4 regions of the Rhizobium sp. L9 genome follow, and region 1 is predicted to be linked to each of the others. Evidence: predicted binding sites of a transcription regulator. Region 1 holds the regulator's gene; each other region holds the start of a gene.

Region 1 (3,248 bases):
TCAACAAAACTGGCGCCTTAGCCTATGCAGCAGGCTTGTGCAGCGGCAACTTTCGGCCTTCAACAGGCATTATTGCAGAAATGCCACGCAGAGGCAGCAAGTTGGGGAAAACTTGAAATTCGATTCATCCGGATTCCCGCGACTCTTGTCACGGAGTCAGCCTCACACTAGGTTAAAGTTCAATTACTAGACTGCATGCGGCGGAACTAGTCACCAAAATTGATCAAGCGTTTCTTGTTTCGGAGGCTTCCGGGACAACGGTGAGGGATTCTGCCATCACCAACGCAAAAGGTGGAGACAGGGCATGAACTGGACAGACGAGCGGGTCGAGAAACTCAAGAAGCTTTGGGCCGAAGGACTGAGCGCCAGCCAGATTGCTGCGCAGCTTGGCGGCGTCAGCCGAAACGCCGTTATCGGCAAGGTGCACAGGCTCAGCCTTCCCGGCCGCGCCAAGGCCGGCGGCACGGCCACCGCGGCGCGCACGCCGAAGCGCCAGACATCCGCGCCGCGCGCGCCGAATTACGCCTCCCGGATCACCACCCGCACCGTGACCCGTCAACAGGGCGCAACGATGCTGAAGGAAGAGATCGAAGTCGATGCCGTCGAGGAAATGGAATATGTGCCGGCCGGCAATGTGGTCGTGCCGATTTCTCGCCGCCTCGGCCTGACGGAGCTCACCGAACGCACCTGCAAATGGCCGGTCGGCGACCCGCTCAAGGAAGATTTCCATTTCTGCGGCTGCGAGTCCCCGGACAATTCGCCCTATTGCAGCTATCATCAGAAGCTTGCCTATCAGCCGATCAACGAAAGGCGCCGGGCGGCAGCACGGGTCAGCTGAGCGGACAGGTATTGCTGAGAACGGGAAACGGGCCGAGTGGCCCGTTTTTTATTCGATTGGGGAAGTGACCTTTGCGTTTAGCAACCAAGCCAACCCCACACTCCGTCATCCCGGGGCTTGGAGGAGAAGTGGTGCCTGGACAGATAGGCCACGCCAGTGCGATGAAGCTGGTTCTGCAGCGGCGATGGCGCGACCGCTCTGCAGCGGCGATGGATCGGCGGCAAAAACGGGTGCTACAGGTTGCACCACCGGCGCGTTTGGCGAGAGCGCCAACCACGCGCTCCGTCATCCCAGGGCTTGACCCTGGGATCCACGGCCAAGCACTCGGCTTTCATAATTTCCCTGCAGTTGGATGCATCCCTGTTCCCGCAGCGCCGGCCGCATGGATCCCAGGGTCAAGCCCTGGGATGACGGAGGCGAGGTGATGCCGGGACAAGTCGGCTCTGCAGGCGCGGTGGAAAGGTGGTGCCGAGATGCATAAGCCTCGCCGGCGCAATGACGCTGGCGACGAAGCGGCTGCGATCGACGACGGCAGGGGAGCCTCACAAGCCGTACTGCCGTGCGTTTGGCGGGAACGCCCACCCCACACACTCTCTCAGCCTTAGGCTTCCATCGAATAGCCGGCGCCACGGACGGTGCGGATGACGTCCTGCATGTTGGAGAAGTTCAGCGCCTTGCGCAGGCGGCCGACATGGACGTCGACGGTTCGTTCGTCGACATAGATGTCGTGACCCCAGACGCCGTCGAGCAGCTGCGAGCGGGAAAAGACCCGGCCCGGCGACGACATCAGGAATTCCAGCAGGCGGAATTCGGTCGGGCCGAGGCGGACTTCGCGGCTCTTGCGGTGGACGCGATGGGTTTCGCGGTCGAGCTCGATATCGCCGCATTTCAGCACCGAGGACAGCACCTCAGGTCGGGCACGGCGCAGCATCGCCTTGACGCGGGCGACGAGTTCGGGGGTCGAGAAGGGCTTGACGACATAATCGTCGGCGCCGGTGGACAGTCCGCGCACACGCTCGCTCTCCTCGCCGCGCGCCGTCAGCATGATGATCGGCAGTCGCTCGGTTTCCGGCCGCATGCGCAGGCGCCGGCAGAGTTCGATGCCGGAGACGCCGGGCAGCATCCAGTCGAGGATGAGCAGGTCGGGCGTGCGCTCCTGAAGCCTGATTTCGGCCTCGTCGCCGCGCAGGATGGTATCGACCTCGAAGCCTTCGGCTTCGAGATTATAGCGAAGGAGCACGCTGAGCGCTTCCTCGTCTTCAACAACTGCGACTCTCGGGATCATGCGTGTCCGTCTCCTCGCGCACAAGCCTTAAACTGGGGGTCTAAGCAGGCGTCCTGCGCAAATTCAGAAATTGGCTGCGACCTCTTTGCGCGCCCCGAACGGGGGCGCACGCAATCTTGGAAGGATTATTCCGTCGCGGCGCCGACGGTGTTGGCGCTGTCATCCTTCGGGCGATCGCCTTCCGGCTGGGCGCCTGTTGCCATGTAGTAGATCGTCTCGGCGATGTTGGTGGCATGGTCGCCGATGCGCTCGATGTTCTTGGCGCAGAAGAGCAGATGCGTGCAGCTCGTGATGTTGCGCGGATCTTCCATCATGTAGGTCAAGAGCTCGCGGAACAGCGAGGTGTACATGGCGTCGATCTCGTTGTCGCGTTCGCGGATGGCGGTCGCCTTGTCGGCAGCGCGTGTCGTATAGACGTCGAGCACTTCCTTGAGCTGGACAAGCGCCAGCTCGGAGAGATGCTCGAGACCGCGGGCGAGCTTGCGGGGCACGCCGGTGCTCTGCACGGCGATGACGCGCTTGGCGGTGTTCTTGCCAAGGTCGCCGACGCGTTCGAGATCGGCGGCGATGCGGATCGAACCCATGATTTCGCGCAGGTCCGCCGCCATCGGCTGACGGCGGGCGATGGTGACGATCGCCTTGTCGCCGATTTCGCGCTCGGTGTGATCGAGGATCACGTCGTCTGAGATGACCTTCTGCGCCAGCGCGGTATCGCCGTTGACCAGCGCCCGGACGGATTCGGCGACCATCTGTTCGGCCAGGCCGCCCATTTCGGAAATCCGCCTGGAAAGGAACTTCAGATCATCATCATAGGCAGAATAAATATGTGTCGATGCCATGGGGCTTTGTCCTCGAATAAGGGGAAGGCTTCGGATGGCCGTGATCAGCCGAAGCGACCCATGATGTAGTCCTGGGTACGGGGATCGTCCGGATTGGTGAACATCTTGTCGGTGTCGTTCTCCTCGACAAGATTGCCGAGGTGGAACATGGCGGTGCGCTGCGAGACGCGCGCGGCCTGCTGCATGGAGTGGGTGACGATGACGATCGTATAGTTTTCGCGCAGTTCGTGGATCAGCTCCTCGACCTTGGCGGTGGCGATCGGGTCAAGGGCCGAGCAGGGCTCGT
Region 2 (3,248 bases), on a different contig from region 1:
CCACGTCAGCTGTCCGATCGACTAAGAGAGCTGGCCCAACAGGCTCACGAGCCAGAACGAAACTGCCGAAATCATTGCCGCGGCCGGCAGGGTGATGATCCATGCGATCACGATGTTGCCGGCAAGCCCCCACCTGACGGCGGAGACGCGCCGGGCGGCGCCGACGCCGATGATGGCGCCGGTAATGGTGTGGGTGGTCGAAACGGGGATGCCGAGCCAGGTGGCGCCGAACAGCGTCAAGGCACCGCCCGTTTCGGCGCAGAATCCTTGCATCGGGTTCAGCCGGGTGATCTTCGAGCCCATCGTATGGACGATGCGCCAGCCGCCGAACAAGGTGCCGAGCGCCATCGCCGCCTGGCATGAAATCACCACCCAGAGCGGCACGTGGAAGCTGCCACCGAGATAGCCTTGCGAGTAAAGAAGCACGGCAATGATGCCCATGGTCTTCTGGGCGTCATTGCCGCCGTGACCGAGCGAATAGAGCGATGCCGACACGAATTGCAGAAAACGGAAGGACCGGTCGACGGCAAAAGGCGTTTGCCGGATGAAGGTCCAGGTCACCGCCAGAATGAGGAACAATGCCAGCAGGAACCCGATCATCGGCGACATGACGATGGCGCTCGCGGTCTTGAGAAGGCCGCTCCAGACGATCGAACTCAAGCCGGTTTTGGCAAGGCCCGCACCGACCAGCCCGCCGACCAGGGCATGGGATGAACTGGAGGGAATGCCGAAGATCCAGGTCACGACATTCCAGACGATGGCGCCGATCAAGGCCGCGAAAATCACCTGCGGTGTCACTATCGCCGGGTCGATGATGCCGGTCCCGAGCGTCTCGGCCACATGCAGGCCGAAGAACAGGAAGGCGATGAAATTAAAGAATGCCGCCCAGAAGACCGCATATTGCGGCCTCAGGACCCGTGTCGAGACGATTGTTGCGATCGAATTGGCCGCATCATGCAGCCCATTGAGAAAATCGAACAGCAGCGCGACGCCGATGAGGCCGACAAGAAGCGGAAGAGCGAGGGCGGCATCCATCAGACATTCTCGATCACGATGCCGCTGATCTCGTTGGCGACGTCCTCGAAACGGTCGACCACCTTCTCCAGCTCGCCGTAGATCTCGCTGCCGATCAAATAGGCCATCGCATTGCCGGCGCGGTGCCGGCGAAACAGATCCTTGAGCCCCTGCTCGTGCAACTCGTCGGAGCGCCCTTCCACCCGCGTGACCTGTTCGACGATGGCAGAAAGCCGCGGCGCATTGGCGTTCATGCGATCGAGCAAGGGAATGGCCTCGGCGATGAGATTGGCAGCTTCCACAACGGTCTTGCCCATCTCCTGCATCCCCGGATCGAAGCTGGTCTGCTCGAAGAGCCGGATGGTTTTGACGGTCTTGTGCATCATGTCGATCGCATCATCCATGGATTGGATGAGATCCTTGATGTCTCCACGATCGAAAGGTGTGATGAAGCTACGCCGGACGGCCTGCATGACTTCGCGCGTTATATCGTCGGCCTGATCTTCCAACCGCACGATCGTTTCGCATTGATGCTCGATCTCTACTCCCGACAGCAACCTGTCCAGAGCCTGTGCGGCGCCGACGATCGTTCTGGAATGTTGTTCGAAAAGGACGAAAAACCGGTCTTCGCGCGGCATCAACTTCCGAAACCAACCCAGCATGAACACCTCGTGATTTTTGATCTGCGCTATGGATGACGAGCCGTCCTAAACCCTATCCCGTTGAAGAGATAGGGCCGAGTTTCGGTTTGTGACAGTTTTATGACAGTTGTGGCCGACAGGAACATGGCCGTTATCGGCCGCCGACCCTTTGCAGCATCCGCAGTCAGCCGACCTTATACCGGTAAAACTTGGTGTCCACGGCCATCAACGGGAAGGAGCGGGGCAGGGCGCTCTTGGCAATCTCGGTAAAGCCGTTCTTCTCGTAGAAGCGATGGGCGGCAACGAATTTGTCCGTGGTGCCGAGGAAGATGTCGGTGAGGCCGGCATCTCTGGCGTGGTCGAACAGGCGCTCGAGAAGCCGCGCCGCCACGCCGTGCTCGCGGCCGCGAACCTCGGCGGCGACGAACATCTTGCGCAGCGCTGCCTGATTGTTACCGATGTCCTTCAGCCCGAGCGTGCCGACGATCGCGCCGTCCTTGACGGCGACCCAGAACTGACCTTTGCCGGACTGGTAGAAATCCGGGATGACCCGGAGATCCGGCTGCGCATCGGCTGTGATGTCGATGCCGAACTCCTCGCGCTGAATCGGCAGGATCACCGACAGCACGTCATCGGCATCGCCGGCGGCAAAGGGTCTGATTTCGATCTCTGCCATGATGAAATACTCCGCCTCAGGTCTGTGTGCCGCCGACGGTGATCTGATCCATGCGCAGATGCGGCTGGCCGACGCCGACCGGAACCCATTGGCCGGCCTTGCCGCAATTGCCGATGCCGGTATCGAGCTTCATGTCGTTGCCGATCATCGACACCCGCTTCATCGCATCCGGGCCGTTGCCGATCAGCATCGCCCCCTTGATCGGCGCGCCGAGCTTGCCGTTCTCGATCAGATAGGCCTCGGTGCAGCCGAAGACGAATTTGCCGGAGGTGATGTCGACCTGGCCGCCGCCGAAGGAGACGGCATAGATGCCCTTCTTCACCGAGGCGATGATCTCATCAGGCGTCTTGTCGCCGCCGAGCATATAGGTGTTGGTCATGCGCGGCATCGGCACGTGGGCATAGCCCTGGCGGCGACCATTGCCGGTGGGCGCCATGCCCATCAGCCGGGCATTCTGCCGATCCTGCATGTAGCCGACCAGCTTGCCGTTCTCGATCAGCACGTTGTAGCCGGACGGCGTGCCCTCGTCGTCGATCGTGATCGAGCCGCGGCGGTTGTCGATCGTGCCGTCATCGACGACGGTGACGCCGGGCGCGGCGACGATCTGGCCGAGAAGGCCTGCAAAGGCCGACGTCTTCTTGCGGTTGAAATCGCCTTCCAGCCCGTGGCCGACGGCCTCGTGCAGCATCACGCCCGGCCAGCCGGAGCCGAGAACGACGTCCATCGTGCCGGCCGGCGCATCGATCGCCTCCAGATTGACGAGTGCCTGGCGCAGCGCCTCGTCGGCGCCATATTGCCAGCTGCCCTCGGCGATGAAATCGCCAAAGCCGATGCGCCCGCCGCTGCCGTAAGAGCCGCTCTCCTGCCGCTCGCCTTCGCCGACCACGACGGAAATGTTGATGCGGGTCATCGGCCGG
Region 3 (3,248 bases), on a different contig from region 1:
GACCTGCATAGCCCGGCCGAAGGCTCGATAGAAGCACCCCTGACGGTTCTGGCTGATCTCCAGCGGCAAGGTCTGATCCGTCACATAGGTTTAAGCAACGCCACATCGAAACAGGTCGCCGAAGGCCGCGGGATCACCGAGATCGTCTGTGTGCAAAACCAGTACAATCTGGCGCATCGGAACGACGACCGGCTCATCGACGAGCTTGCCCGTCAAGGCACCGCTTATGTGCCGTTCTTCCCGCTCGGCGGCTTCACGCCGCTGCAATCGTCCACACTCTCCAGTGTCGGCGCACGCCTGAGCGCCACGCCGATGCAGGTGGCGCTCGCCTGGCTGTTGCGCCGCGCAGCCAATATCCTGTTGATCCCCGGCACGTCGTCGCTCGGCCATCTCAGGGAGAATCTCGCTGCTGCCGGATTGGTGCTGCCGGATGATGCTGTTGAGGAGTTGGACTCAATGACCGATATGGCCGCCTGACGGCCGCCGGCAGTTTCGGTCGCTAGGCCGGCTTTCCTCCGCGGCGTAGCGATCTTGCCGGATATTGCGGCTATGCTTTCAGTAGCGCTCCGGTACGAGCATTTCAGGCGAAACCGGCGCCCTGATATAATCGGCATGACGGATACGATCCGGCAGCTGAATTTCAGGCTTCGGCACATCCTCATAGGGAATCTGGTCGAGAAGATGGGCGATGCAGTTCAGCCGCGCCCGCTTCTTGTCGACGGCCTGCACCACCCACCAGGGCGCCTCCTTGGTGTGTGTGCGCGCCAGCATTTCTTCCTTGGCCTTGGTATATTCCTCCCAGTGGATGCGGCTTTCCATGTCCATCGGCGAAAGCTTCCACTGCTTCAGCGGATCGTGGATGCGCATCTTGAAGCGGAATTCCTGTTCCTCGTCGGTGATCGAGAACCAGTATTTGATCAGCACGATGCCGGAACGCACGAGCATCCGTTCGAATTCCGGCACCGAGCGGAAGAACTCCTCGAGTTCGTCAGGGGTGCAGAAGCCCATCACGCGCTCGACGCCGGCGCGGTTGTACCAGCTGCGGTCGAAGAGCACGATCTCGCCGGCGGTGGGAAGATGCGGGACATAACGCTGGAAATACCATTGATGGCGTTCCCGTTCAGTCGGCGCAGGCAGTGCCACTGTGCGGCAGACTCGCGGGTTGAGCCTTTGGGTCACGCGCTTGATCGCCCCGCCCTTGCCGGCCGAATCCCGGCCTTCGAAAAGCACGACGACCTTCAGCTTCTTGTACTGAACCCAATCCTGCAGCCGAACCAGTTCGTGCTGCAACCGGAACAGCTCGCGGAAATAGATCTTCCGATCGAGCGTCTGCTCCGCCGGTTCGGTCATTCCTTCGACGACCAGATCGTCCAGCCGGTCTTCCTCCAGCTGCATTTCCAGCTCCTCATCGAAGCTGTCGGCGATTTCGGCCTTTATCCGGCTGAGCTGGTCCTGATGTGTTTTAGACATGGGCTTTCCCTTCCTGCTCAGTTGACAGGAGCATGTCACTGCAAAGTTAGTGTGACGGTTGGATAACCCACAGCTCGTTCACTTGTTCGCCTCTTTCGCCACTCCACATGCCGGCGAACTTTTTAGACGCCGCCTACACGAGATGGAGGCGTGCCTAGAGCAGCCCCGTTCGGTAATGGTCGACAAGGTTGCGGCAAGCGCGGATCGTCAGCGCCATGACGGTGAGCGTCGTGCCAGCGATGCCGCTGCCCGGAAAGGCGCTGGCGTCGGTGACGATGAGGTTCGGAGCATCCCACAGTTGATTGTAGGGATTGAGCACTGAAGCTTCCGGGCTTTCGCCCATGCGCGCACCGCCGGTTTCATGAATTGCTGCGCCCATGCACATGGTCTTGCGGAACCATGTGCGGAACATGAAGCGGCTGAAGGCATCGGCGTCGGGAAAGGCGCCTCTGCCCATCTCCTTGAGGCCGGTGGGCGATCCGATGAATTCAAGATCGCCGCCGACCTCTTTGACCATGGCGATCAACGTCTCCTCCTGCCGGCGGAGCAGCCGCCGCTCCTCCTCCTGCATGACGCAGCGAATGTGTGGCACCGGAATATTCCAGGCGTCCTTGCGCTTGCCATCGAGGGTGATGCGATTGTCGGCATAGGGCAGCATGCGGCCGAAGCCGAAGAAGGCGAGACGCGCATCGGCCTCCTGTGAAACCGGCGCCCTGCCGATGCTGCCCTGATAGTCGAAATCGCCGCGGGCGGCGTCACCCTCGCCGAAGCGCGGGATGAAGATGCCACCCGACGGATTGTAGAAAGGATCGACAGGAGCGGAATCGTCAATGGCCCAACCCTTCGCCTTGGGAAAGGAACCGAAGGCGAGGCATGGAAGCTGGTCCATGAAATAGCGCCCGAGCGCGCCCGAGCTGTTTCCGAGCCCAGAGGGATGTCTTGCCGATGCCGAATTCAGCAGCAGTCGCACGCTCTCAATCGGCGAGGCGGCAAGCACGATTGTCGCGGCGCGAGCCGTCGAAACCTTGCCCGTGTTGCGATCGATGAATTCCGCACCGGTGGCGCGGCCGGTTTTTTCGTCGGTGGTGATGCGACGCACGACGGCGTCATAACGGACGGTCAGCCGGCCAGTCGCCTTTGCGTCCCGCAGCGGTCGCGGCATGCGTTCGGCGTCCGGCGCGATATAGCGCCAGGAGATGACGCGCCGGTCCGGCCAGCGGCTTTCTACAGCCTGCTTGAATATCTGCTCGGCGGGCGTGAGGCTTGCCGGCTTCGCATAGACGCCGTCCGGCAATGTCGGCACATCGTCCTTGTTGCCGTAGAGCTCGAGATAGGCCTCGACTTCGTCATAGAAGGGCGCAAGCTCGTCATAGGAGATCGGCCAGTCCACGCCCTTTCCGTTGCGCGATCGGATCTTGAAATCATCGTCGGTCCAGCGCAGCAGCACGCGGCCGAAACTGTGCAGACGCCCGCCACCCTGGCGGCCGCGGATCCAGAGAAAGGGCTCGTTCTTCGGCGTCGTATAGGGGTTCTTGCGATCGTTGACGAAGAAGTGGCTGAAGCGCTCGGTAAAGAAGGCCGCCCGCGCCTGGATCGGCTGGCCCTTCAGGGTGGCGCGCGCACGCTCCCATATATTGATGCTGCTTGCCGGCGCCTTCTTGCGTGCCGGGTCGAAATCCCTGGGGCCGACGGCCGGCCCAGCCTCGAGCAGCAGCACCGACAGGCCCTTGGCCGTCAGCTCTTTGACCGCGAAGGAACCCGCCGCGCCGGAGCCGATC
Region 4 (3,248 bases), on a different contig from region 1:
TCGCCGCGCGATTGACGGACGGCCAGCGCTGCGAGAGTCCGGTCGAAAAGCGAGGCCTCGGCCATGACGCGGTCGACGGCGAGGGCGAGTTGTTCGACGATCTGGTCGATGCCGATCGCCGGCAGCGACCGGTCACCGCGGCGACGGTCGGCGAGCAGACGGTGGGCATTGGCAATGGCGGCCTCGCCACCCTTGACGGCAACATACATGAGCTCAGATCTCCGTTGCTGTGATCTTGGTGGTGCGCGGCAGGCAGACGAAGCGCTTGCCCGATGTCAGCACGATGTCGATGCCGCGCGGAAAAAGCGCGCGGTTCTCGGCCCAGAGCCTGAGGAAGGTCTCCGGCAGGCCGGCCGGCGCGATCTCGGTCACGTTTTGGATGCCGGGGCCGATCAGCGCCAGCCTGCGTCCGCCTTCGAGGTCGGGAAGCTCGATGACGACAGTCGTCGAGCGGTCGGGATATTCCTGCGTGCCTGACGCAAACAGGCCGAAGGAGCAAAGCGCAGTGCCCGCCTCGATGAAGGCAAAGCGCGCATCCGCCTTTTCGGCGGTCAGTGGGGCGCCGGTGTGGAAGCCGAGCCAGTCCGGCACAGCGGATTTCCCCAGTCCCGCGGTCAGCCAGACGGGTGTGTCGTGGTCGCAAAGAGTGAGCGCGATCGTGCCGGCGGCGATACCGAGCGGCGCCGGCGGGTCGATCTCGGGCTCAACGGTCTGGAGGGTGCCGGGGCGGGCCATGCCGTCCATCAGCATCTTGAAGACGCTCTGCGCATGGAAAACCGGATCGGTAAAGCCACCGGTAAAGACTTCTGTCGTCAGACCCATCAGTTGTCCCCCCGCACCATGGTGAAGAAGTCGACGCGGGTTGCCGCCGTCTCATCCGCCTTGCGACGTTCGGTGGTGGCGATCCTTTCCGCGATCGGCAAAAGCAGCGCCTGTTCGACGAAATCCCTGGTCGCCTCCTCCTGCCAGAGCGCGTCGAAGATCGCCGCAAGACGGGCCTTCTCCCGGTCGGTGCCGAGCGCCTGCGCATGACCGATGGAGCCGGACTCGAGCCGCACCGTTGAGCGTGTCATCGTCACCTCGCCGAGATTAAAGGGAGCTCCGCCGCCGCCGATGCGGCCGCGCACCATCACCAGTCCCGTCTCCGGTCCGCGCACAGGATAAGCCACGGGCTTTTGCGGCAACGCGTCCCAGGCCGCCTGGAGTTCGCTCCGTTCCCCACGCGCCAGCAGATCGGCGGCGCGTTTGCGCTCCAAGACCGTCTGTGACGCGGCGTCTGTCTTGTCCGCTGATATCATCGCTGCTTCCTCAAATGTCTATTGATATAGACAACCATACAAGCTATACCTAGCCTTAAATCGGTGTCGTGACAAGCGTGTGACATCGTGAGGCAAAGTAGAGGCGGAATGGCAGGACTGAAGCAGGTGCAGAGGCAGACGGGTGTGGCGCTCTGGCGTCAGATCGCCGATCGGATTCGCGAGGCGATCGGCAACGGCGCCTATGACGAAACGGGAATGGTGCCGCCGGAAATGGTGCTGGCGCTGCAATTCGGCGTTAACAGGCATACAGTGCGCAGTGCGCTGGCTGCGCTGGCGCAGGAGGGAATCGTGCGTGCGGTGCAAGGCCGCGGCACGCTGATCGAGCGCAAGGAGCGGCTGAATTTCCCCATCACCCGGCGCACGCGCTTCACCGCCGGCATTGGCGATCAGGCGCGCGAGATGCGCGGCCTTCTGCTCGATGAGGCGCAGGAGGAGGCGAGCGCCGACGTTGCCCGTTGGCTGGGCCTGAAACAGGGTGAGCAAGTGATCCGGCTGGAAACATTGCGCCATGCCGACAGGCGGCCGGTTTCAAAGGCGACGAGCTGGTTTCCCGCCGAACGTTTCGCTGGGATCGGCCAGGCCTACCGCAAGCACGAATCGATCACCAAGGCTTTCGCCGAGCTCGGCCTCGGGGACTACGTCCGGGCGACGACCGAGATAACAGCGGCCCATGCTGCGACAGCCGACCTTGCAGATCTGGAACTCACTCCCGGCGCGATCCTGCTGATTGCCAAGGCAATGAACACCGATCTCGACGGCGTACCAGTACAATATTCGATCAGCCGTTTCGCCGCCGACCGGGTACAGTTCACGATCGAGAACTGAGGGCTTGGCGTGCCGACCCGTTCGGTGGCACGCCTCACAGAATTCAGTGTGCGCCGGACATATCGCCCAGCACTTCCTTGGAGGCGACGGTGGAATCCGCGTTCAGCTTGTAGACCATGGGAACGCCGGTCGCGAGGTTGAGGGCGAGCACGCCTTCTTTGGTCAGCTTGTCGAGCACCATGACCAGCGAACGCAGCGAATTGCCGTGGGCAGCGACCAGCACCTTTTCGCCGCGCAGCACGCGCGGCAGGATCTCGGTGAGGTAGTAGGGCCAGACGCGGGCGCCGGTATCGCGCAGGCTTTCACCACCGGGCGGCGGCACGTCGTAGGAACGGCGCCAGATATGCACCTGTTCCTCGCCCCATTTGGCGCGCGCGTCATCCTTGTTGAGACCGGAGAGATCGCCGTAGTCGCGCTCGTTCAGCGCCTGGTCGCGGATGGTCTCGAGTTCAGGCTGGCCGACCTTGTCGAGGATGAGCTTCAGCGTGTGCTGCGCGCGCACCAGCGCCGAGGTATAGGCGACGTCGAATTTGATACCGTATTCGGCAAGCGCAGCGCCGCCGGCTTTGGCTTCCTGAATGCCGAGTTCCGTCAGATCCGGGTCCTTCCAGCCGGTGAAGAGATTCTTCAGGTTCCAGTCGCTCTGGCCGTGGCGAACGAGGACGAGGGTACCGCTCATGAATATGCCTCCGTAGTGTCCTTATTGGGAAGAAAGCCCGAGCACGTCGAGCATGGAATAGAGACCCGGCTTCTTGTCGCGCGCCCAGAGCGCGGCTTTGATGGCGCCGCGCGCGAAGATAGAACGGTCGGCCGCGCTGTGCGACAGGGTGACGATTTCGCCTTCTCCGGCGAAAAGCACGGAATGCTCACCGATGACCGAGCCGCCCCGCAGCGTCGCAAAACCGATCGTGCCCGCCTCGCGGGCGCCGGCATGGCCGTCGCGGACCCTGACCGATTTCGAGGCGAGGTCGATATTGCGGCCCTTGGCAGCGGCTTCGCCGAGAAGAAGGGCGGTGCCGGAAGGGGCATCCACCTTGTGTTTGTGGTGCATTTCCAGGATTTCGATGTCCCAATCTGCGGGATCGAGCGCCCGCGCGGCCTGCT

Evidence for each region. Region 1 encodes PhoB, which activates phosphate uptake and scavenging genes when phosphate is short. Its sites were predicted from a motif close to TGTCATNNANCTGTCAT; they were not measured.
Region 2: a site for PhoB is predicted at 1,765-1,781, ahead of CO660_RS04310 (DUF47 domain-containing protein). Genes of this name have one in related genera too.
Region 3: a site for PhoB is predicted at 1,522-1,538, ahead of ppk2 (polyphosphate kinase 2). Genes of this name have one in related genera too.
Region 4: a site for PhoB is predicted at 1,367-1,383, ahead of phnF (phosphonate metabolism transcriptional regulator PhnF). Genes of this name have one in related genera too.

Annotation. Positions count from the first base shown of each region.
Region 1 covers NZ_NWSZ01000052.1:8,484-11,731, forward strand. The annotation lists gene CO660_RS31405 (GcrA family cell cycle regulator) at 305-838, shown strand; gene phoB (phosphate regulon transcriptional regulator PhoB) at 1,440-2,123, opposite strand; gene phoU (phosphate signaling complex protein PhoU) at 2,249-2,962, opposite strand; gene pstB (phosphate ABC transporter ATP-binding protein PstB) at 3,007-3,248, opposite strand, start outside.
Region 2 covers NZ_NWSZ01000004.1:133,854-137,101, reverse strand. The annotation lists gene CO660_RS04315 (inorganic phosphate transporter) at 22-1,035, opposite strand; gene CO660_RS04310 (DUF47 domain-containing protein) at 1,035-1,676, opposite strand; gene CO660_RS04305 (GNAT family N-acetyltransferase) at 1,840-2,331, opposite strand; gene tldD (metalloprotease TldD) at 2,348-3,248, opposite strand, start outside.
Region 3 covers NZ_NWSZ01000011.1:141,672-144,919, forward strand. The annotation lists gene CO660_RS13255 (aldo/keto reductase family oxidoreductase) at 1-477, shown strand, start outside; gene ppk2 (polyphosphate kinase 2) at 556-1,470, opposite strand; gene CO660_RS13265 (GMC family oxidoreductase) at 1,625-3,248, opposite strand, start outside.
Region 4 covers NZ_NWSZ01000021.1:54,605-57,852, reverse strand. The annotation lists gene CO660_RS21465 (carbon-phosphorus lyase complex subunit PhnI) at 1-209, opposite strand, end outside; gene phnH (phosphonate C-P lyase system protein PhnH) at 214-822, opposite strand; gene phnG (phosphonate C-P lyase system protein PhnG) at 822-1,298, opposite strand; gene phnF (phosphonate metabolism transcriptional regulator PhnF) at 1,407-2,144, shown strand; gene CO660_RS21445 (2,3-bisphosphoglycerate-dependent phosphoglycerate mutase) at 2,188-2,823, opposite strand; gene dapB (4-hydroxy-tetrahydrodipicolinate reductase) at 2,845-3,248, opposite strand, start outside.